Regions from separate parts of the Paenibacillus sp. GM2FR genome, predicted to be linked through region 2. Evidence: riboswitches for the same ligand, from Rfam matches in the RefSeq annotation. Region 2 holds a riboswitch; the other holds the start of a gene.
What was found. Region 2 has a riboswitch for FMN ahead of PAEVO_RS27365 (DMT family transporter). Riboswitches for the same ligand answer to the same signal wherever they lie in the genome.

Region 1: another riboswitch for FMN. It lies ahead of ribD (bifunctional diaminohydroxyphosphoribosylaminopyrimidine deaminase/5-amino-6-(5-phosphoribosylamino)uracil reductase RibD); the one in region 2 lies ahead of PAEVO_RS27365 (DMT family transporter).

Annotation. Positions count from the first base shown of each region.
Region 1 is NZ_MKZM01000008.1:697,612-708,849, forward strand. Features, by position in the region: gene PAEVO_RS03350 (D-alanyl-D-alanine carboxypeptidase family protein) at 1-69, shown strand, start outside; gene spoIIAA (anti-sigma F factor antagonist) at 158-511, shown strand; gene spoIIAB (anti-sigma F factor) at 508-966, shown strand; gene sigF (RNA polymerase sporulation sigma factor SigF) at 978-1,733, shown strand; gene PAEVO_RS03370 (stage V sporulation protein AA) at 1,916-2,560, shown strand; gene PAEVO_RS03375 (stage V sporulation protein AB) at 2,557-2,985, shown strand; gene PAEVO_RS03380 (spore germination protein) at 3,009-4,643, shown strand; gene lysA (diaminopimelate decarboxylase) at 4,762-6,093, shown strand; gene PAEVO_RS03390 (peptidylprolyl isomerase) at 6,301-6,732, shown strand; gene PAEVO_RS03395 (acyl-CoA thioesterase) at 6,799-7,200, opposite strand; FMN riboswitch at 7,403-7,586, shown strand; gene ribD (bifunctional diaminohydroxyphosphoribosylaminopyrimidine deaminase/5-amino-6-(5-phosphoribosylamino)uracil reductase RibD) at 7,855-8,955, shown strand; gene ribE (riboflavin synthase) at 8,979-9,647, shown strand; gene PAEVO_RS03410 (bifunctional 3,4-dihydroxy-2-butanone-4-phosphate synthase/GTP cyclohydrolase II) at 9,693-10,931, shown strand; gene ribH (6,7-dimethyl-8-ribityllumazine synthase) at 11,192-11,238, shown strand, end outside.
Region 2 is NZ_MKZM01000010.1:520,018-531,255, forward strand. Features, by position in the region: gene PAEVO_RS27355 (choice-of-anchor I family protein) at 1-1,666, shown strand, start outside; gene PAEVO_RS27360 (hypothetical protein) at 1,830-2,201, shown strand; FMN riboswitch at 2,431-2,597, shown strand; gene PAEVO_RS27365 (DMT family transporter) at 2,733-3,713, shown strand; gene PAEVO_RS27370 (sigma-70 family RNA polymerase sigma factor) at 3,919-4,461, shown strand; gene PAEVO_RS27375 (hypothetical protein) at 4,479-5,525, shown strand; gene PAEVO_RS27380 (ABC transporter permease) at 6,067-7,032, shown strand; gene PAEVO_RS27385 (carbohydrate ABC transporter permease) at 7,046-7,918, shown strand; gene PAEVO_RS27390 (ABC transporter substrate-binding protein) at 7,964-9,589, shown strand; gene PAEVO_RS27395 (Nif3-like dinuclear metal center hexameric protein) at 9,696-10,496, shown strand; gene PAEVO_RS27400 (GntR family transcriptional regulator) at 10,617-11,238, shown strand, end outside.

The sequences.
Region 1 (11,238 bases), on a different contig from region 2:
GTGAAGAAGGCCGGGTTCTGGAAGCTGTTCAAACGGACAACCGGCAAGTTGTTTCATGTAGATTCATAGGAGTTTTCTTCTAGTTTTGTCGGGATGCAGGAATGTCTTTTTCAAATGTAGAAATCTTTGTTCATGTCAGGGAGGAGAGTGAGCAAACATGAATCTGCATGTTGATATGGAGCATCACAGGCATGTACTGATCGTCCGTCTGTCCGGGGAACTGGATCATCATACGGCCGATCATGTCCGGATGCAGCTGGATGAAGCTATTCAGAGACGTCAAACAGAGCACTTGGTGCTGAGCTTAAAGGACTTGGACTTTATGGACAGCTCAGGACTTGGGGTCATCCTGGGACGCTATAAATTCATCAAGCAAAAGGGCGGAAAGATGGCGGTATGCGATGTCAAGCCGCAGGTTTACCGCTTGCTTGAAATGTCGGGGCTGTTCAAGATCATGCCGATATATGAGAACGAGGGCACGGCACTCTCGGGTTTGGAGGTAGTGTCATGAGTGAAGGGAAAGCACAGCATAATTTTATGACTCTGCAGTTTGCCGCAAGGTCGGAAAACGAATCCTTTGCCCGTGTCGCCGTGGCTGCGTTCATCTCCCAGATGGATCCCAACATGGATGAGCTGAGTGACCTGAAAACGGTAGTCTCCGAAGCGGTTACAAACAGCATTATCCACGGTTACGATAGTGATCCGGAAGGGGTTGTCAAGATTGAAGCCCTAATAGACGGGGATATGATCACGCTGTGCATTGAAGATTCCGGCCATGGGATCGAAGATTTGGAAATGGCCAAACAGCCGCTTTATACATCCAAGCCAGAGCTGGAGCGATCCGGCATGGGATTCACCATCATGGAAAATTTCATGGACGAATTTGAAGTGGTCAGCGAACCAGGCAGCGGTACGTCGATCAAAATGAAAAAGAGGATCGAATCTAAGAAAGCTTTATATAATTAGGGGTTGGACAAATGGATGCCGATGTGAAGAAAACTTCGCAGACTTATTTGGACGACGCGGAGGTCAAACGACTCATTGCACTTAGCCAAAGCGGGGATAATGTCGCCCGGGACACGCTCGTCAACTGTAATATTCGTCTTGTCTGGTCTGTCGTTCAGCGGTTTATGAACCGGGGGTATGAGCCTGATGATCTGTTTCAGATCGGCTGTATCGGTCTCCTCAAATCCGTGGACAAGTTCGATCTCAGTTATGACGTAAAGTTCTCGACCTATGCCGTACCGATGATCATTGGAGAAATTCAGCGCTTCTTAAGGGACGACGGGACCCTGAAGGTCAGCCGATCGCTTAAGGAAATGGCCAACAAAGTCAGGAAGAAGCGGGACGAGCTGTCCAAGCAGCTTGATCGTCTTCCAACGGTGAAAGAGGTTGCCGAAGAGCTTGGGGTAACCCCCGAAGAAGTGGTGTTTGCCCAGGAGGCGAACAAACCGCCAACCTCGATTCATGAGACCGTATTTGAAAATGACGGGGATCCCATAACGCTTATGGATCAGATAGCTGATGAGTCGCAGGAACGATGGTTCGACAAGCTGGCCTTGAATGAAGCGATAGGAGGCTTGACCGAACGGGAGCGGCTCATTGTCTATCTGCGGTATTACCGGGATCAGACGCAGTCGGAAGTTGCCAGCCGGCTGGGCATATCCCAGGTACAGGTATCGCGACTTGAGAAAAAAATATTGCAGAGCATACGGAACGAGATCGCGCAGTAGCGGGCCTCAGCCGTTATTCTAAAGCCTGATCAAACTGACGCCGCCCTTAGGGGACGGCGTTTTTTTCATTTTTCAGCAAACCCCTTGGTGGTTTGGCGGATAAAGAAAGTATGGTAAATCCGAGTAGAAAGGAGAGAGATTTCCCATACTAACGGTAATTTAGCAGTAAAGGAGTGTTTCGGATGAAGGTTAATCCCACTCCGACGGTGTTTCTGCAGCTAAGGAGCCGCATACGGTTACCAAAGAACCAATCCGTCAAACTAGGTGATGTTGCCTTCATTGTCTGCGAACCCGAATGGGAGAAACGGCTTAGAGCCCTGCCGCTTACGCAGCCGAAGGATATCGATGGCAACCGCCTTGTCATGGATCTGATTCAAATCATCCCGAAGATTCAAGTCTTGATTCCTGGCGCTCATATTGAACCAATGGGAAACCATCATACCCTGGTGGAGCTTGTCGGTCCGGAAAGCAAGCGGTCAAAATTGTGGTTCCCGCTCATTTGGCTGCTCTTGTTTTTCGGTTCGGCACTGACCATTATGAACTTCCATGCCGACGTCAACATGCTCGAGGTACAGATCCGAATCGTCGAAATGGTGACGGGGAAGAGGGACGAGCATCCCTATTTGTTCCAGATTGCTTACTCGCTGGGGCTCGGATTTGGAATGACGGTGTTCTTCAATCATTTGTTCAAGAAAAAATGGAATGAAGAACCGACCCCGCTTGAGGTGGAAATGTACCTCTATCAGGAAAATCTGGATCAGTTCGTGGTCGCCGAAGAATATCGGAAAATGAACGCCGGAGCCGATACGGCAGGTAAGGAACCATGATGCTGTCCATTCTGCAAGGGATATTCACCTGTGTTCTTGGCGTTGCCGGGGGCATCGCCGTCGGCGGCGGAGTCATCGCGCTCATCATCGTGCTGGACATCATCCCGAGATTGTCCCAACTGACGGCAACTTACAGCCGGGTCCATTGGTATGAAGGGGCTTTAATAGCGGGATCTTTCATCGGCACGGTGGCCGATTTCTGGAGATGGTCGGTTCCATTGGGACCGGTTGTGAGTACCGTGATTGGATTGATGTGCGGGATTTTCATCGGCATGCTGGCAGCCGCATTGACGGAAGTGCTGAATGTATTGCCGATTCTGGCTAAGCGGCTCCGGTTGACGGGGTATTTGTTTGGTCTTCTAATGGCCATGGTGGCAGGCAAGGTAGCGGGCTCTCTGTTCGACTGGTTTGTTTACAGCAAGTGATAGTTATGGCTAGGAGGTAGGTTATGGACGAGAAAACAACACATAGCGGCGAACTGGAAACCGATATTCCGATCATTCCCCCGTCGGAGATCAAAGCGTTGGAGGAACAAGAGCTGAAGGAGAAGAGGGAGGCCGAAACCTCCAACAGCACTGAGGAATCCGTCATCTACTGGCAGCAAACGGACCATGTTCCCGCGAAGCTGAGTGATCTGAAAAAAGTGCTTAAGGAAGTTATCGGTCTTGGGGTTTCTTTTGATGTGGTATTCCGTGAAATGAACTTTGCCGGCAGAAATGCGGGGCTTCTCTTCTTAAACGGCTTCACGAATGATGCCATCGTGACGGATATATTGACAAGGCTGACGTACCTGACACCGCAGGATGTGAGCAACCAGGCACTTACCGAGATGATGACCCGCTATATTCCCCATGTCCAAGTGGAGCGGGATACAAGACTCAGCAAAGTGATTAACGAAGTGCTCTCCGGGATATGTGCGCTGTTTATTGAGGATGCACATTCCGCCATCTTGTTGGATACCCGTAAATATCCTGTGCGCGGGCTCGAAGAGCCTGCGGTGGAACGCGTCGTTCGCGGCGCAAGGGATGGTTTTACGGAGACACTCGTTACCAACGTGAACCTGGTGCGAAGACGGGTTCGTGATCCGGGACTGCACGTCGAGGTCATGAAGGTCGGAAGGCGGACGAGAACGGATGTGTGCCTGCTTTTCATTGATGACATCGTGGACCGAACTCAGGTTGAGGCGATTCGCAGGAAAATACAGGAAGTGGATTTAGAGGGGCTTCCTATCGGAGATAAGCAGCTCGAAGAAGCGATTGTGAACAAAGGTTGGCACCCTTTTCCGCTGGTCAGATATTCGGAACGGCCGGATGTAGTATCCTCGCATCTGCTCGAAGGCCGAATTGTTGTCATGGTAGATACTTCACCGAGCGTAATGATTATGCCAACCACGTTTTTGGATCTCTGTATGCATGCCGAGGAGAATCGCCAGACCCCGTTTATGGGGACTTATCTCCGCTGGATACGTTTTATAGGCATTTTTGCATCCATGTTCCTGCTCCCGCTGTGGATGCTGCTGGTTGTTCATCCTGAGCTGAAGCCGCCGGGTCTCGATATCATCGGTCCGCAGGAGAACGCTAAAATTCCGATTATCCTGCAGTTTATGATCGTTGAATTCGGTGTGGATTTGCTCCGTTTGGCTGCCGTGCATACGCCGACACCGCTAGCGTCGGCGATGGGGTTGATCGCTGCGATCTTGATCGGCGACATCGCGGTTAAGACCGGATTGTTTGTCAACGAGGTTGTCCTGTATATGGCGGTTGCGTCCATCGGGATGTACGCTACTCCGAGTTATGAGCTGGGACTTGCAAACCGGATGGTCAGGCTGCTCCTTCTGCTTGCAACAGCCCTGTTCGCGGTGAAGGGCTTTGTCATCGGGACGACGCTTCTGATTCTGCTCCTGACGACCCATCGTTCCTATAACTCGTCTTATTTGTGGCCGTTTATACCATTTAGTGCAAAAGCGATGGGTGAAATTTTATTCCGTAAACCGCTGCTCATGTCAAGAAGACGCCCGTCTATCAACAAAACGCGTGACAACACGAAAATGGGTTCTGAAATGAATCCGAGAGGCGAGCATTAACAATAACACAAATGTTGTGTTGAAAAATCCATTTTGATTACCTTCCGTTGTCTGCTATACTGTGAACAATTATTCGATTACCCTATTTTTGAATCAATGGATCGGAGGAATTGTAAGCATGTTTTTACACGGTACAAGCAAGATTAACGATCAGGGGCATTTGGAAATCGGCGGGTGTGACACATCCGATTTGAAAGCTCAATATGGAACACCTCTATATATTGTAGACGAGCAGTCGGTTCGTAATCGCTGCCGGGAATACATCGAGGCCTTCAAGGCGTCCGGCTTGAAGTTCCAAGTCGCGTATGCAAGTAAGGCGTTTTGCGTGATGGCCATGTGCCAATTGGCTGGCCAGGAAGGGATGTCGCTTGACGTCGTTTCCGACGGAGAGCTGTACACCGCACTTGAGGCCGGATTCCCGGCGGAACGGATTCATTTCCACGGAAATAATAAAACGCCGGAAGAGATTGAGATGGCGCTGGATGCGGAAATCGGCTGTTTTGTTGTCGATAACGTAGTTGAACTTCATATGCTGCAAGCGATTGCTGCCGAGAAGAACCGGAAGGTCAACATTTTGCTTCGCGTGACACCGGGTGTTGAGGCTCATACGCATGAGTATATCTCAACAGGCCAAACGGATTCGAAATTTGGCTTCGATATCGGCAACGGCTCAGCTTATGAAGCGGTGAAGCTTGCCGAAGCTCAAGCGAATATTCATCTGATGGGCATTCATTCCCATATCGGCTCCCAGATTTTTGAGGTGGAAGGCTTTCAGATGGCCGTTCAGCGCGTAGCTGAATTCGCGGCTTCCGTTAAAGAAGGCTTGGGGGTTGTCTTCAATGTTGTGAACCTGGGCGGTGGTTTCGGTATCCGTTACGTGGATGGAGATACGCCGCTTCAAGTATCCCAGTATGTAAAAGCGATCACGGATGCCGTGAAGACCCACTTTGCGGGCCTTGGTTCCGAACTTCCTGAAATATGGGTGGAACCGGGCCGGAGCATTGTTGGTGACGCAGGCACCACCCTTTACACGGTAGGAACAAGCAAGGATATTCCCGGAGTACGTAAATACGTTGCCGTAGACGGCGGAATGACGGATAACCCGCGTCCGGCGCTGTACGAGTCGAAATATGAAGCGTTGCTCGCGAACCGGGCTAATGAGAAGCCGGAAGAAACGGTATCCATTGCCGGCAAGTGCTGTGAGAGCGGAGATATGCTGATCTGGGACCTGGAGCTTCCGAAGGTAGCAACAGGCGATTTGCTGGCCGTATCCTGCACAGGGGCATACAACTATTCCATGGCTAGCAACTACAACCGGATCCGTAAACCTGCGGTCGTATTCGTGAAGGACGGACAAAGCAATCTGGTCGTACGCCGTGAGTCGCTTGCGGACATCGTCAGCCATGATGTCGTGCCGGCAAGTGTAACGAAAGAAACTGTAACGAGCTAAACGGATGTTTTACGCCTCTAATATCCAAGAGGGCCCGCCACTGCCTCCGGCAGCGGTCAGGGCTCTTTGGCTTGCCCAGGACTTGATATGGAATGTGTGAACGGGGGACAAGATCGCTTTGCTTCGGGGCTCAATTCATAGTAAACTATACAATGCATTGTAAAAAAATCGATTGAAGCGTTCTAATAACGGAAGGAGATAACACATATGGCTAAAAAAGCGAAGATCACATTAGAGAACGGCAAAGAGGTTGTGCTTGACCTGTTTGAGAATGATGCACCGAACACGGTAGCTAATTTTGAGAAATTGGCAAACTCCGGTTTTTATAACGGTCTTGTGTTCCACCGCGTAATCCCTGGGTTCGTGGCGCAAGGCGGTTGCCCACAGGGAACGGGAACCGGCGGTCCTGGCTATACAATTAACTGCGAGATCAACCCTAACAAGCATGAGCGTGGAAGCTTGGCCATGGCGCATGCCGGCCGCAACACGGGCGGAAGCCAGTTCTATGTTTGCTACGAGCCGCAGCCGCATTTGGACGGACAACATACGGTGTTCGGTAAAGTTGTAGAGGGCATGGAGTACGTGGATGCATTCAAAGGCCGCGACAAAATGGAAAAAGTAGAAGTATACGAAGCATAACAATCAGCTTCTGTTCAGGACAGGCTCACCCTTAAGGGTGAGCCTGTTTGATTATTCGGGGAGGGATTACGCAGGGTCAGGGAATAAATGGCGGAGCTCTTCCGGAACAGGCCTGCTTTTACGAGTAAGTACATCCATTGCCACACTGGTAACGGCAGCATCCGCGCAAAGCTCTCCCTGTTCGTTGTAAATCGTCTGAATCAGCACATAACTCGAACGACCGATAGATTTCGGTTCGGTCACGACGGTTAGCCTTTCGCCTTGGCCGCACTCCTTGCGGTAATTGATATTGATATTGACGGTAACGGTCTGGATCCCGAGCCGTTTCAACATATCATATTGAAGGTCTCCTGCTTCGTACCATTCCTCACGGCCCCACTCCAGATATTCCAGGTATTTGGCGTTATTTACATGTCCGTTGACGTCGATTTCCGTAGGACGGACGACAATGTCCAGCGAAGTTTTCATCGTAGCGCGCTCCTTTTTTAACTTTATCTTGCTCCCGTGTTTGCCCAACTTAAACTGTTCTCCCTTGGAGGAGAATTCTCCTTCTACTTCCAATACACATATTGGTATTAAGTTATAAACTTTAAAAAAGTTAGTTGTTTTTTCTTGCAATTTTCAAAAGGTGGTGATAAGATTCTTCATAAGATCAAACAATTTCATATGTTTAATCCTTCGGGGCAGGGTGAAATTCCCTACCGGCGGTGATGAACGCAGTGATTAAGCTTTAGAAAGCAGATGGCTGCGTCTTAGTCCGTGACCCGGATATGCGTGTGTTGTTGCACACCGTATGCGGTGGACCTGGTGAAATTCCGGGACCGACAGTATAGTCTGGATGGGAGAAGGAGTGAAAGACACATAAGCAATATGTGCTATTTGTGTCTATGCGCACAACGTGATATGCGTTATGTGCAGGTTTTCACATGCGGTTCAAGCCTGTACTTGCGATGATTGGATGTCGCCGGTAACGGATTTGAGTTGTTTGTTATAAGCAAAACCTGCATTCATGACGGTTATTTAGCGTGTCGATTATTAACTTCCATCAAGCTCTGTTAAGGATTCCCCCGAATCTTTGGCAGGGCTTTTTTATGTGAACGTTGGGAAAGGAGCATGTTTAGCATGGATATCGTCAACGATGAATTCTATATGTCACTTGCGCTGGACCTTGCTGAACGTGCTCAGGGTCAAACCGGGATTAATCCGGTTGTCGGCTGTGTCATAGTTAAGGATGGCGCGCTTGCAGGGGTAGGAACGCATTTGGAGCGTGGAACACCGCATGCTGAGGTTCATGCCCTGAATATGGCTGGCAGCAAAGCGGCGGGCAGTACGGTGTACGTGACACTGGAACCCTGCAGTCACTACGGTACAACGCCGCCTTGCAGCGAGAGGCTGATTGCCGAGGGTGTTCAGCGAGTGGTTGTTGCTTGCGAGGACCCCAATCCTCTGGTTGCGGGCAAAGGGATTCAAATGCTGCGTGCAGCGGGAATCCGGGTTGAGACCGGTGTCCTTAAGGAGCGTGCTCTTCGCTTGAACGAAACCTTCATTAAGTTCATTACGACGGGTCAGCCCTTCGTAACGTTAAAGACGGCCAGCACGCTGGACGGCAAAATCGCTTCGAAAACCGGCGATAGCAAGTGGATATCCAATGAAGAATCAAGAGCACTTGTGCATACGCTGCGTCATCGCCATCAAGGCATCATGGTAGGCGTGTCTACAGTTATCGCTGATAATCCGAGTCTGACGACGAGACTTGGCGTGGAAGGGCTGGATCCGGTTAGGATCATTGTGGATTCCAGCTTGCGAATCCCGCTCGACAGCCAGGTCGTGACAGACGGATTGGCGCCGACGTGGATTTTGACGACGGAGCAGGCGGATGAGACGAAGCGGACCGGGCTGGAAGAGCTGGGAGCCCAGGTTATCCCCTGCGGGCCAGGACCGCGTGTGGATCTGAAGGCTGCGATGGCGAAGCTGGGACAGATGGGGATTGCCTCCATTTTGCTGGAAGGTGGCGGCACGCTGAATGGCTCGATGTTGGAACAGAAGCTGGTGGATCGGCTCATCCAGTTTATCGCCCCTAAGATTATCGGAGGGTATGATGCGCCTGGAAATTACATGTTCAGTGGATACGAACAGATGGATCAAGCGATTATGCTGACAGGACTTGAGACGGAAAGACTGGGCGACAATATTTACGTCTCCGGGATTCCGGTCTGGAAATAAGGAGAAAGAAAGGAGGGAAGCCTGTGTTTACTGGATTGGTTGAGGAGATCGGCGAGATGAGGCGTATCGGACGGAAAGGCGAAGCCATGCTGCTCAGTATTTCCGCTAGCCGGATCATGGATGATTTAAAGCTGGGGGACAGCGTATCCGTTAACGGCGTCTGTTTGACAGCTACATCCATTGACAAAGGTATATTTACGGTAGACGTGATGCCGGAAACCTATAGAAATACCAATCTTAAGGAGCTGCAGCCAGGCGGAAAGGTAAATCTGGAACGGGCGATGGCGGCCGGAGGTAGATTTGGAGGCCATATCGTTCAGGGGCATGTGGATGGCGTGGGCGTCATACGGAGCGTACAGGCAGATCAGAATGCCGTGGTATACGAGATCGCGCCTGCGAATGGGGACGTATTCAAATATATCATTCCGAAAGGCTCCGTCACACTGGATGGAATCAGCTTGACCGTTGTCAAAACAACAGATTCCTCCTTTACGGTATCCATCATCCCCCACACGCTGGCGGAGACGGTGCTGGCTTATAAAAAAGCAGGCGATACGATTAATATCGAATGCGACATTTTAGGGAAATATGTAGATCACCTGCTGCATTACGGCTCACAAGGAGCAGGGAATCAAGGCGGGACAAAACCGGGAATCAGCAGGGATTATCTTGCGGAGCATGGATTTGCCTAAACCGGGTGCTTTATATGGTCTCCATGAGAAGAAGGAGGAGTAGCGATGGATGAGCGCTTTTCATTTCATACAATCGAAGAGGCGTTAACCGATTTGAAGGAAGGCAAGGTCGTCATTGTCGTAGATGATGAAGACCGTGAGAATGAGGGCGATTTTATCGCATTAGCAGATAAGGCAACCCCGGAGGTCATTAATTTTATGATCACCGAAGGCCGAGGTTTGGTATGTTTGCCCATGACGCAGACCAGAGCTCAGGAGCTCGACCTCAAACCGATGGTTGCCCAAAATACGGATTATCATGGAACGGCCTTTACGGTTTCCATTGATCATAAGGACACCACAACAGGCATATCTGCCTATGAACGGTCCATAACCGTCAAAGGTATACTGGATTCGAGTGCATCTGGCTCAGATTTCCGAAGACCCGGTCATATGTTCCCGCTGATCGCAAAAGATGGAGGCGTCCTGCGCCGGGCAGGACATACGGAAGCGGCTGTCGATCTTGCTAGATTGAGCGGCTCCTATCCGGCCGGCGTCATCTGTGAAGTGATCAAGGAAGACGGCACAATGGCCAGGCTGCCGGATCTCGTGGAGATTGCGAAGAAGCATGATCTGAAGCTGATTAGCATCAAGGATCTGATTCATTACCGCAATGACAAAGAAAAGCTTGTCCAGCGAGAGGTAGCTGTGCGGATGCCGACCGACTTTGGCGTGTTTCAGGCCGTTGCCTACACCAACGACGTGGACAATAAAGAGCATGTAGCCGTGGTAAAAGGGGAGATCGATGGAAATGAGCCTGTGCTCGTGCGCGTGCATTCCGAGTGCCTGACAGGAGACGTGTTTCACTCCCATCGCTGCGATTGCGGTCCCCAATTCGAGGCGGCACTCCGCCAAATCGATGAAGCGGGTAGAGGCGTTCTTCTCTACATGCGCCAGGAGGGGCGGGGCATCGGCTTAATCAACAAACTGAAAGCCTACAAGCTCCAGGAAGAGGGACTCGACACCGTGGACGCCAACCTGAAGCTCGGTTTTGCGGCGGATCTGCGTGATTACGGCATCGGAGCCCAGATCCTGAAGGATCTGGGGATCAGAAAGATCCGATTGCTGACAAACAATCCGCGCAAAATCAAAGGCCTTGAAGGTTATGGTCTTGAGGTTGTGGAGCGCGTTCCGATCCAGATGCCGGAGAACGAGGATAACACGGGCTACCTGCATACCAAGCAAGCCAAGCTCGGTCATATGCTGAAATTCAGCGATATCGAGCAAAACGAGAGCACCAACTAATCACCCAATAATAAAAGGTCAATCATGTGGTGAGGTTTGCCTCATGGAATGACCCAGCAAAGAGGACGGAATGCTGCTGGAGAAGCGGTAGCGGTCGCCTTTAACTCCTGATTTCTTTCCTCCAGAAAATAGATCATGAAATCAGGAGTAACAGCGATCGGAAGAACGGTTTGATTCGGCAGCGACTGAAATGCACAGCAATTACTATGATCACTGCAAGACCTTATATAAACTCCAAACCGAAAGGAAGTCATCCAACAATGGCAACAATATTTGAAGGTAAATTAGTATCCGAGGGTCTAAAGTA
Region 2 (11,238 bases):
CCCGCAAATCGCCGGGATGAAATTTAAATGGGATCCAAACGCCCCGGCTGGTGATAAAGTGTTCGATGTACAGATTATGAAGGATGGAAGCTACAAACCTTTGGTATTGACCGAATCGTACCGGATGGCAACAAACAGCTTTGTGGCCAAGGGCGGAGACGGATATAAATCCTTTGCCGAAGCGATTGCCGAAGGGAAATATAACGAGGATCTGGGTTATCCGGATTATGAAATCTTCATGGAATATGTGACCAAGCTGGGCGGAAAGGTTTCGCCGAAGGTGGAGGGAAGAATTACGGAGCAGAAGAAACCGGCGAATCCTGGCGACGGCTCCTCACCGGGATCAGGTTCAGGATCAGGTGGTTCGGGAGGCGGTTCTGTAACACCGCCGGTATCTCAGCCTAACCCTCCTTCCTCGGGCGGAGACACATCATTGCCAAACGTAATGACAGGCAAGGATCTGATGATAGGCGCTGCAAGCGGAGCTGTGGACCACATTACGGTGAAGGAAGAGGCATGGCAGAAGGCAGTTGCCGGATTGTCTGCGAACGGGCAGCAGGAACTGATTATTCGGGCTCCGGAGTTGAACCGTGCCGCCGAGCTATCCCTTTCGGCAGCAGGTCTGAAGCAGGCCATGGAGCGGAATTCGAATGCGACCCTGGTGCTGGAGACTGCAATTGGTGCCTTCCGTCTTCCGATAACGGCTCTACATTTGGATGAGGCTTTGGAGCCGGCGCAGGGCTCCGGCAGCATCCAAGTGAAAATATCCATGACCCCGGTTGGCAGCAGGGTGGTGGATGCTATGACAAGCAAGGCAGCTTCCATGGGTGCCTCGATGGCAGCGAATGGAGCGCTTCAGTTTGGCGTAGCGGTTGGAGCACCAGGCGCAGAGCAAGAACTGAAGGATTTCGGGAAGCGTGTCATCAGCCGTATCCTGCCGCTGCCGGCAGGGAAAGCTCCGAATTCGGTCACTGCTGTAATCTATGACGCAGAAGCGGGAACCTTCCGATTTGTACCGGCTGCCGCGACGACATGGAACGGTAAACCGGCCATCGAAGTGAAGCATGCCGGAAACGCCATTTATGCACTCCTGCAGTACAAGAAAACCTTTACGGATCTGAACGGCCACTGGGCGAAAGCGGAAATTGAATCCATGGCCTCCAAGCTGCTCGTGAACGGAGTCAACGCTAACTCGTATGCACCGGGCAAGGTGATCACACGCGCCGAGTTTACGGCTATGCTGGTCCGCGCAATGGGACTTAGTCCAATCATCGAGAGCGGAGCATTCAAGGATGTCCAGGATGACGCCGCGTATGCCGGCGAGATCGGCGCAGCGTCGCGTTACGGCTTGGTCGAGGGTGGCACCGGCGGTGACTTCTCGCCAAATGCAGGCATGACGCGGGCAGAAATGGCTGTGATGATCACCCGTGCTATGGAGGCGGTAAGTCCGACAGACCTGCCGAATCAGGGTGCAAATGCCGCTACCGGATTCAAGGATCAGGCATCCATCCCTGCCTGGGCGGCTCCCCATGTAGCCGGTCTTACGGAGCAAGGCATCGTGCAGGGCGACAATCATGGTCATTTCGGAGCACTCGATTCGGTTACCCGCGCCCAAGCGGCACTTGTTCTGAAACGTACTTTGGCTGCATTGAAGTTTATGAACTAAGCGAAACAGGAATCCATTAGAAGTAAAAGACCGTCCTTAAGGTTGCTAAAACCTTAAGGGCGTTTTTTATACCAATGTAAATGGCGAGCGATTAAAGCGAAGTGCTCTGGTACCCGATAATATCTGTAAGTGATAGAATAACGATTGAGAAGGATGTGAGTTCATGCGCATTGAGTCTGCATATACATACTGGAGTCCTGTAAAACGGTTGAACGCTGAATCAGCCCAAGGAGGATTTGAACAGCTGCTCCAGAAGAGCACGAAGGAAGAAGAGGGCAAGGGAAAGCTGATAACCGTAAGGGAAGGCGGTTATTTGCGTCAGTATATGGTTCGGCCGGATGGAAGCAAAATGTTATTAAGCGAGACGAAGCAGTACGAGAGTGAATCTGCCGCCAGTTCATCAAACCTATCGTTGTCGTTGCCTCGGGCAGGCGGAGGAATGGGCCGTAACACCAAGGACGCCCTTGATCTGCTCTGCCTTCAAGCTGGGGTGGTCGGTACCCGTTCTAACTACAAGGTATTTGATATAACCTAAAATGAAAATGGCAGAAAAACATACTGGTAACAAATTGATACTTGCTGTATAATTCTCAGTAAGTCTTGGTTGAACGTGAGATTTTTCATTGTATTCCAGTCTAATTTCAATTATTTTGAAAATAGATGTATTTACATGAAAGGATTCATGCTATAATTTCAATACATCAACTAAGCTTATAGGAATTATCGGTCAATCAGAATATTGCATGAGAAAATAAAACATGAATATGGATCTTCGGGGTAAGGTGAAATTCCTAACCGGCGGTGATGGTTCGTTCCGGCGTGAACGAAACTCAGCCCGCGACTCGCTGCATGCTGGCACGAACAAGTATGCAGCGACTGACTTGGTGCAAATCCAAGGCCGACGGTAAAGTCCGGATGGGAGAAGATCAAAGATGAGTTTGCCGTGGATGCGAAATTTTCCATTCGGGCGCAGGCTTATTTGATCAGCCCCCGTAACGTCGACATATGTCGATGACGGGGGCTTTCTGCTAGTAAGACCTCCGTATTCAAGACAGGAGAGGGCAAGATGAGTAATATGAATACTGGAGTCAAGGTGAAACCCTTTGGTTCCGACGCACAGGCAAGTCGACGTTTTAAAGGAGGGTTTTGGCTCGTCGTATTGGGAGCCGCCCTGTGGGGCGTGGACCCGTTATTCCGGGTCATTCTGCTTAAAAATCTGACTTCGGCTCAGATCGTTTTGCTGGAACATATCATCATTTCTCTGATCGCAATCCCTGTATTGTGGAAGAACCGCGAGGAACTAAAAGGCCTTGGCTGGAATCATGTCGGCGCGCTGCTGTTTATATCCTGGGGCGGCTCGGCATTGGCTACCGTATTGTTTACGATGGGGCTGTCGAGCGGCAATCTGAATGCCGTCCTGCTGCTTCAGAAGCTGCAGCCGCTGTTTGCCATCATTCTGGCCAGCTTGCTTCTGAAAGAGAAGCTTCCGCGCCATTTCGGGATTCTGCTCAGCATCGCTTTGGCGGGCACGTATTTACTGACCTTCGGTTTAACCTTGCCGATTGGGCATTGGAACGAGTTTATTCAAGTTGGCAGCCTCTTGTCCTTAGGCGCAGCAGCGCTGTGGGGCGGTTCAACCGTCATGGGGCGCCTGATGGTAGGCAAACTGAAATACGAGACGGTAACCTCACTGCGTTTCGTGCTGGCACTGCCGCTCCTGACCGTCATTACATGGAGCGAGGGGGCAACATGGAATATGCCAGCCTGGAATACCGGGGCATTTGCCTTGGTATCGCTGAACCTGATCGGCCAGGCATTGCTGCCCGGTCTCCTGAGCCTGCTGGTTTATTATAAAGGATTAACCACGACCAAAGCCTCTGTGGCAACACTTGCGGAATTGAGTTTTCCTATGGTTGGCGTGCTCATCAACTGGATTGTATTCCAGCAAATCGTGACAGGTCCTCAGCTTCTGGGATTCCTGCTGATCTGGATCGTGCTGTTTATCATATCCAGACAGCAATCGGAAGCTTCTCCACAATTACAGTAATTTCATTAGTGCTTGCAGAAAAGCCGATCCGAATTGGATCGGTTTTTTTTGTCGTTACAAAGTTATTCCAATGGGCCTGCCTGGCGAAAGGATCATTTTTTCGAAAGATGTGTAGGGTTTTCGAAATTATAGGTGTCTTATATAGTAGCGCCTGATCTATGGCTTGGTTCAACCAGAGGAGACGGTTATTAAGGGGGGAGGATCCATGGAGGATCGAACGTTGCTGGATGGGCTTGCGAAGAAAGATCCGCGATGTTTTGAAGCATTGGTTGACCGCTATTCACGCTACATAGCCGCGGTGGTCGCTAAGGTGGCAGGCGGGCGGTTTAATTCCTACGATGTGGAGGAAATAGCCGGTGATGTCCTCGTTAAGCTGTGGACAGACGGGCACAAAATCATCCTGCGCGGAGATAGTCTTAAGCCTTATCTGGCCATATCCGCGCGTAATCATACCTTGAATGCCTTGCGCAAAAGACAGCGGGTCATTGAATCCGAATTGGAGGATGATGCCGTATTTTGTCCCTCTGCGGAGGCATTGGCTATTCTCCGTCAGGAGAAGGAAACGATAAGCGGCATGGTGCAGGGGATGGGCGAACCGGATCGTGAAATCTTCATCCGCAGGTACTTCTATTTGGAGAAAGTCCGCGATATTGCAAGCAGGCTGAATATGCAGGAGAAAGCCGTCACCGCCCGGATCCGCCGGGCAAGGGACAGACTGCGCATTCATTATGAAACCGAGAGCCCGTAGGATTTTCTATATGGACCGTGTCTATAGAAATGAAGCTTCAAATCGATAGCGAAAGGGGATGGATGCAAGTGAAGCGGCGAATTGTAGATATTATGGCCAATATCGACAATCAGGAGCTGGAGGATCTCCTCCTTACGGAGGAAGAGGAACGCGAGTTGACGCAGAGGATCGATATGGAACGAATCAAGAGCAATGCGATGAGCAAGATTCAAGAGGAGGAACCTAAGGTGTATAAAAACAGGAAAGTAAAAAAATATAAAGCCAGTATCGTTATCGCTGCCGCGATGATCATGATACTTAGCACGACGGCTTTTGCGAGCCAATATATGGATAGCTTGAAGCAGTTCTTCGGTCAATCTGCGTCCATCGCGGAAGATGAACGATCACCTATACAAGGAACGGATACTGTATCCGGGGTGACCATGAATGTTGAAGAAGGAGTTTATGTCGGCAACAGCGGTTATTTGGTGGTCAGCTTTACGAAAGAGGATGGTACGCCATTCCCCGCGGGTGTTTCGATACCCGGACTTGAGTTGAAAATGGAACATGATGTGAGTTATATGGTGGGACAGCAGCTTCTTGACGATAACAAAAAGCTTGTCGGCGTATTTGAGATGGATGCGGCGAATGATCTCGACGGGCTAAAAGCACGGATCACAGCCGATCAAATCACAGCGGCGGACGACACCCAAGCTGTTGAAGGGCCATGGGATGTTCAATTCACCATTTCTCCTGGCAAGCAAAGAGAGCAAAGCCTGAATCTGGCGATTAATGAGAATGAGGAGGCACTATCTCTCAGCACCATTAGTGTTTCTTCCATCGGTGTGGCTATCGAAGGCAAGCGTACCGACGGTGAGCTGGATAAACTACCGGAATATACGCCGGAGGTTAAGGTGATCGCTGCGGACGGATCCGAAATGATGCTTCGTGTTAGTTCGACCAGTACGACAAAGAGCGGGTTTCAGTGGCTGTATAATTTGGACAGCAAGAATAACCTCGTTTTTCTGGGAGATATGGACATCAAAAGCATCAGCATTGACGGCAACGTGACGGAGCTGAAGTAAATATAGAGGTGGCAGGGGGAAACCTCAAGGGGCAGAAGCGAAGACTTCTGCCCTTTATGCATGATGAAATACCTCAGTAGGAAAGGAATCCGAAAGCCGTGAGAGCAGTAGGCCAAAGCCTGAATGCCCTCTCGGCTTTTTTTTGAGGCTTGGGATGGGAATTTTATAAATGAGAGAAAAATGTATTGAAATTGTGGAAAACGTCCATTAAAATAAAACCAACTACCATACTAGTTATACTAGTATGGTGAAATATGACTCTCTACATAGGTGAGAGAAGCAGCTGGATCACTTTGTTAGTCTAACGTTCAAGATACGGGAGTCTATTTTTTAAACGAACATTGTAAGCGCTTAATATTGGAGGGGGGATTAATAAAGGCGGGACATTACCCTGCCGTAACGGTTACAGCCTGCCTATAGCCACAATAAATGAAAGCGATTTCCTGGGTTTATTGAATGAAAGTGGATCATGAAACACGGCCGTATTCCAAGAATGAAGAGGTGTGAGAAGAGGTCGTACGGATTGGAGTGAATAACGTTGATGGAGCCAAAAGTTGCAAATCATTCCTTGCCAGCCGTGAAAGCGGCCAAGAAACCACCCAGACTTAAAACCGTTGCTGTCCTCGTCCGGAAGGATTGGCAGTTGTATTCCCTATTGATATTACCGGTGATGTACCTGCTCATTTTTAAATACGGACCGATGATTGGCAATGTGATTGCTTTCCGGCGATTTATGCCCGGAGGCAGTATCTATGGGGAGAAATGGGTAGGAGTGCATTATTTCAACATGTTTATCCATGACCCTGCGTTCTGGAATGTGTTCAAGAACACCCTGCTGCTCGGTGCGTTATCCCTGCTCTTTACGTTCCCGGTCCCCATCATCTTTGCACTGCTGCTGAATGAGGTGAAGAGCAAGCGATTCAAGAAATTCGTCCAGACGGCTTCTTATCTCCCGCACTTTCTGTCCATCGTTATCGTTGCCGGGATGATCCTGCAATTAACGTCGGTCAATGGCTCCGTTAACTCGCTGCTGGAGCTTTTTAACGGAGAGCGAATCAATTTCATGCAGCGGGCCGAGTGGTTCCGGACGATTTATATCTCTTCGGAAATCTGGCAGGGCATGGGCTGGGGCGCGATTCTGTATCTGGCCGCGTTAACGACGATTGATGAATCCCTGTACGAGGCGGCCAGGATTGACGGGGCCAACCGATGGAAGCAAACGCTGTTTGTCACGATTCCGGGCATCCTCCCGACAATTGTGACGCTGCTGATTCTGAATATGGGAGCGTTCCTGGCGGTAGGGTTCGAGAAAATATTGCTGCTGTACAATCCGGTCATCTATGAGACGGCCGACGTTATCTCGACTTACTTGTACCGGGTCGGTCTTGTATCCAACAACTTCAGTTATGCCACAGCCATCGGACTGTTCGAGTCCGTGATCGGACTTATATTGGTCTTCTCCGTGAATGCGATCTCGCGAAGACTGACGGATCGAAGCTTATGGTAAGGAGGGAGCGTATATGAAGGAGTCAAGATCCTATAAGGTGTTCAAAGTGTGTAATGCCATCATCCTGCTGTTCGTTGTCTTTATCACGCTGTACCCCTTCCTGAACGTAGTCGCTCAATCCTTCAGCAGCGAGTCGTATATCAACTCAGGGAAGGTCAACCTGATTCCCAGGGGCTTTAATATCGATACCTACAAAACCGTGACCAAAGACGCCATGTTCTGGACGAATTACAAAAACACCGTCGTTTACAGCGTGGTCGGCACCGCGATCTCCATGTTCTTAACGACGATTTTTGCTTATGCCTTATCCAAGAAAAGGCTGGTCGGCCGCAAGTTTCTAACGATGTTTGCCGTATTCACGATGTTCTTCAACGGTGGGCTGATCCCGAACTATGTACTCATTAACAGCTTAGGCTTCAGCAACTCGATCTGGGCCATCGTAATCCCGGGAGCCATCAGCATCTACAACATGCTCATCATGAAATCCTTTTTTGAAAATATGCCGGAAGAGCTGGAGGAAGCCGCGGCCATTGACGGCCTGAACACCTACGGCATGCTGTTCCGGATCGTGCTGCCCTTAAGCAAAGCGGTCATCGCGACCATGGTCCTCTTCTATGCCGTCGGGCACTGGAACTCCTGGTTTCCAGCCTTTCTGTACCTGGATCAGAAGGAGCTCTTCCCGGTCACGATCTATTTGCGGAACATGATAGCGGGCGCGACAGGCGTGACTTCCGCCGGTGCCACCTCGGCCGATAATCTGACGCAGATATCCGCCAATATCAAATCGGTGACCATGGTGCTGACCATTTTGCCGATATTGACGATTTACCCGTTCGTGCAGCGTTATTTCGTAACCGGCATCATGCTGGGCTCCGTCAAGCAATAGGATCATCCGATTGGCCATTATTGAAATTTTGGGGGGAATAGGAACATGAAAAAAAGTCCTCGTTCGTTTGCTGGCAAAGCTTTATTGATATCATTGATTGTTGCGGTATTGGCGGCGTGTACCGATAAAACAGGCGGCAAAGAGGCCGAGATTCAGGATAAGGGCGCCATGGAAACTTACGCGGTAGGCGATACGTTCAAGGCAACGGAGCCGTTCGATCTGTCCATCCTCTACAGTGACCAGCCGGCTTATCCTTACAAGCAGGACTGGATGCTTTTTGCTAAACTAAAAGAAATGACAAACGTGACCTTGAAGCCGACGATCGTGCCGATGAGCGATTACAGTCAAAAGCGCAGCCTGCTGATCAGCTCCGGCGATGCGCCGCTGGTCATTCCGAAGACTTACCCCGGGGAAGAATCCGCGTTCGTGGCTTCCGGCGCGATTCTGCCGATTAGCGATTATATTGATCTGATGCCGAATTTCAAGGACAAGATCGAAAAATGGGATATGGAAAGCGAACTGGAGGGACTTCGCCAGGAGGACAAGAAATATTATGTGCTTCCAGGCCTGCATGAAGCGGTATGGCCGGACTATACGCTGATCGTGCGCACGGATATTTTTGAGAAGCATAACATCGCGATTCCGACTACCTGGGATGAGCTGTACACGGCCATGAAGCAGTTGAAGCAGGAGTACCCGGACGTTACGCCGTTCTCCGATCGCTTCAAATTCAACAGTACGCTGAACATCGCGGCTACGGGTTTTGGCACCAAAGGCGGATGGGGCTTCGGCAGCGGGCTTACGTATAAGGAAGATTCGGACGAATTTGTGTATACAGCGGCAACGGATGAATATAAAGACATGCTGGCTTACTTCCATAAGCTGGTGGACGAAGGACTGCTGGACAAAGAGAGCTTTACCCAAGATGACGACCAGGCCGTGCAAAAGTTCGTGACCGGCAAATCCTTCATCATTAACGGCAACTCCCAGACCGTGGTCCAGCACCGCAATGATATGGACAAAACGCTGGGCGAAGGAAAGTATGCGATCAGCAAAATCACGGTTCCCGGCGGCCCGGCCGGCCAGTTGATGTCCGGCAGCCGACTTGAGAACGGGGTCATGATCTCTTCCAAAGTGAAAGAGAGCGAGCACTTTAAAGCTATCCTGCAGTTTATCGACTGGCTCTATTACAGCGACGAGGGACAGGAATTCGCGAAGTGGGGCGTCGAAGGCGTGACGTATACCAAGGAAGGCGGCGTACGCAAGCTGATGGACGACATTAACTACAACGGACTGAATCCGAAGGGTACAAAGGATCTGCGGATCGAGCATGGATTCTCGGGCGGGGTGTTCGCTTACGGCGGTACGACCGAGCTGCTTCAATCCATGTTCAGCGAGGAAGAGCAGCAGTTCCAGAAGAGCATGAGCGAAACAAAAACGGTCGTGAAGCCGGAGCCGCCGATTCCGTATTCGGTTGAAGAACGCGAGCGAGTCACGCTTTTGAGCACGCCGCTGAAGGACTACACGGATCAGAACACGCTGAAGTTCATTCTGGGCGACCGGGATCTCGCAGAGTATGACAAGTTCGTGAAAGAGCTGGATAGCCAGGGCGTGGGACAATACCTGGAGATTGCAAATAAAACGTATAAAAATTATAAAGAGCAACAATAACCAACGGATCGACAGGCTGCCGTTTCTTTATGGAAAGGCAGCCTGTTTGTAGATTCGGACGGTCGCGATGATCCAGCCATGTTGACGACAAGGAGGTTGTTCTAAATTGAGCGTGATCGTTCAAGACGTAATCAACCGATTAACAGAACCAGCGGGACGCCTTGAATCCACGGTGGACAGGATTGTAGCCGGAAGCGCCGATGCCGTCGTTCACGGCATTGCTGTCACGTTCGCCGCTTCACATTCGGTTTTGCAGAGAGCCATACAAGCGGGAGCAAATCTTGTGATCACCCATGAGGGGGTCTTTTACAGCCATCATGAGGATGGGGTGGAAGGAATACAGGCGAGCCCTGTATACCAGGATAAAATAGGCCTGATCGAATCCGGCCATCTGACGATTTACCGGTTTCATGATGGGCCTCACAGGTATGTTCCCGATATGATTACACAGGGATTGGTTCAGGCGCTGGACTGGGAACCATATATCGATAAGTACCTTCCGACAGCGGCTATTGCCACGCTGCCCGGAGAAATGACGGTTCAGGATATTGCAGAAGATATAAAAAGAAAGCTGAATCTTCCGTATCTTCGTTATGTCGGGAATCGAAGCGGAACATGCTCCAAAGTCGGCATTGCCGTCGGCTACCGGGGCGGCGGGTCGCATGCCATTCCCCTCTGCGTGAATGAGCGGCTGGATCTTCTTATCGCCGGCGAAGGCCCGGAATGGGAGACGCCCGAATACATCGGCGATGCAGCGACCCAAGGCCGGAACCCGTCCATGCTCCTGATTGGCCATGCCGCCAGCGAGGAGCCCGGCATGACCTGCACGGCCGAGCTGCTCCGCAAGCTTTTTCCGAGGATTCCCGTACATTATATACCGCCCGTGCCATTGATTCAGGTAATATAGAGTGAGGAATCACTTCAACAGTGATCGGAAGAGCCATCCGCATATGAAGCGGTGATATCAGCCGATGCTTATAACGTAAGCAAAGAGAACATAGAGCATAGGAGAAAGAGGTAACGATATATGTCAACAGAGCAAAAGATTAAAGGCTCTACCAGGGAGTATTCATATCAGCTGCTGAAAGACCGGATATTCCATCTGGAGCTGGAACCGGGTACGAAAATCTCGGAAAAGGAAATTGCGGATGAATTAAACGTCAGCCGAACGCCGGTCCGGGAAGCGTTCATGAAGCTTGCCGAGGAGGAACTGCTCGACATCATTCCGCAAAGCGGGACAATCGTATCCCGTATTAATCTCAGGCATGTTGAGGAAGGCCGATTTATCAGGGAGAAGATCGAGAAGGAAATTGTGGCGCTTGCCTGCGAAATTTTCCCCGAAGAGTTCCGTTTCCGTCTGGAAACCAATATTGCGCTCCAGGACGTATGCGCGGGAAACCATAATTTCTATAAGCTGTTTGAGCTGGATGAGGAGTTCCATCAAATTCTGTTTGAGGGTACGGGCAAAGAACGGACCTGGAAGATGCTGCAGCAATTGAACATTCATTTCAACCGTCTGCGGCTGCTTCGCCTGTCCAAGGATTCAAACTGGGAGCATATCATCTCGCAGCATAAGGAAATGTATCAGCTGATCGTCAATAAACAAGCGGAGCAGGCCATGAAAGTGATGGAGCGTCATCTGCGTCTTG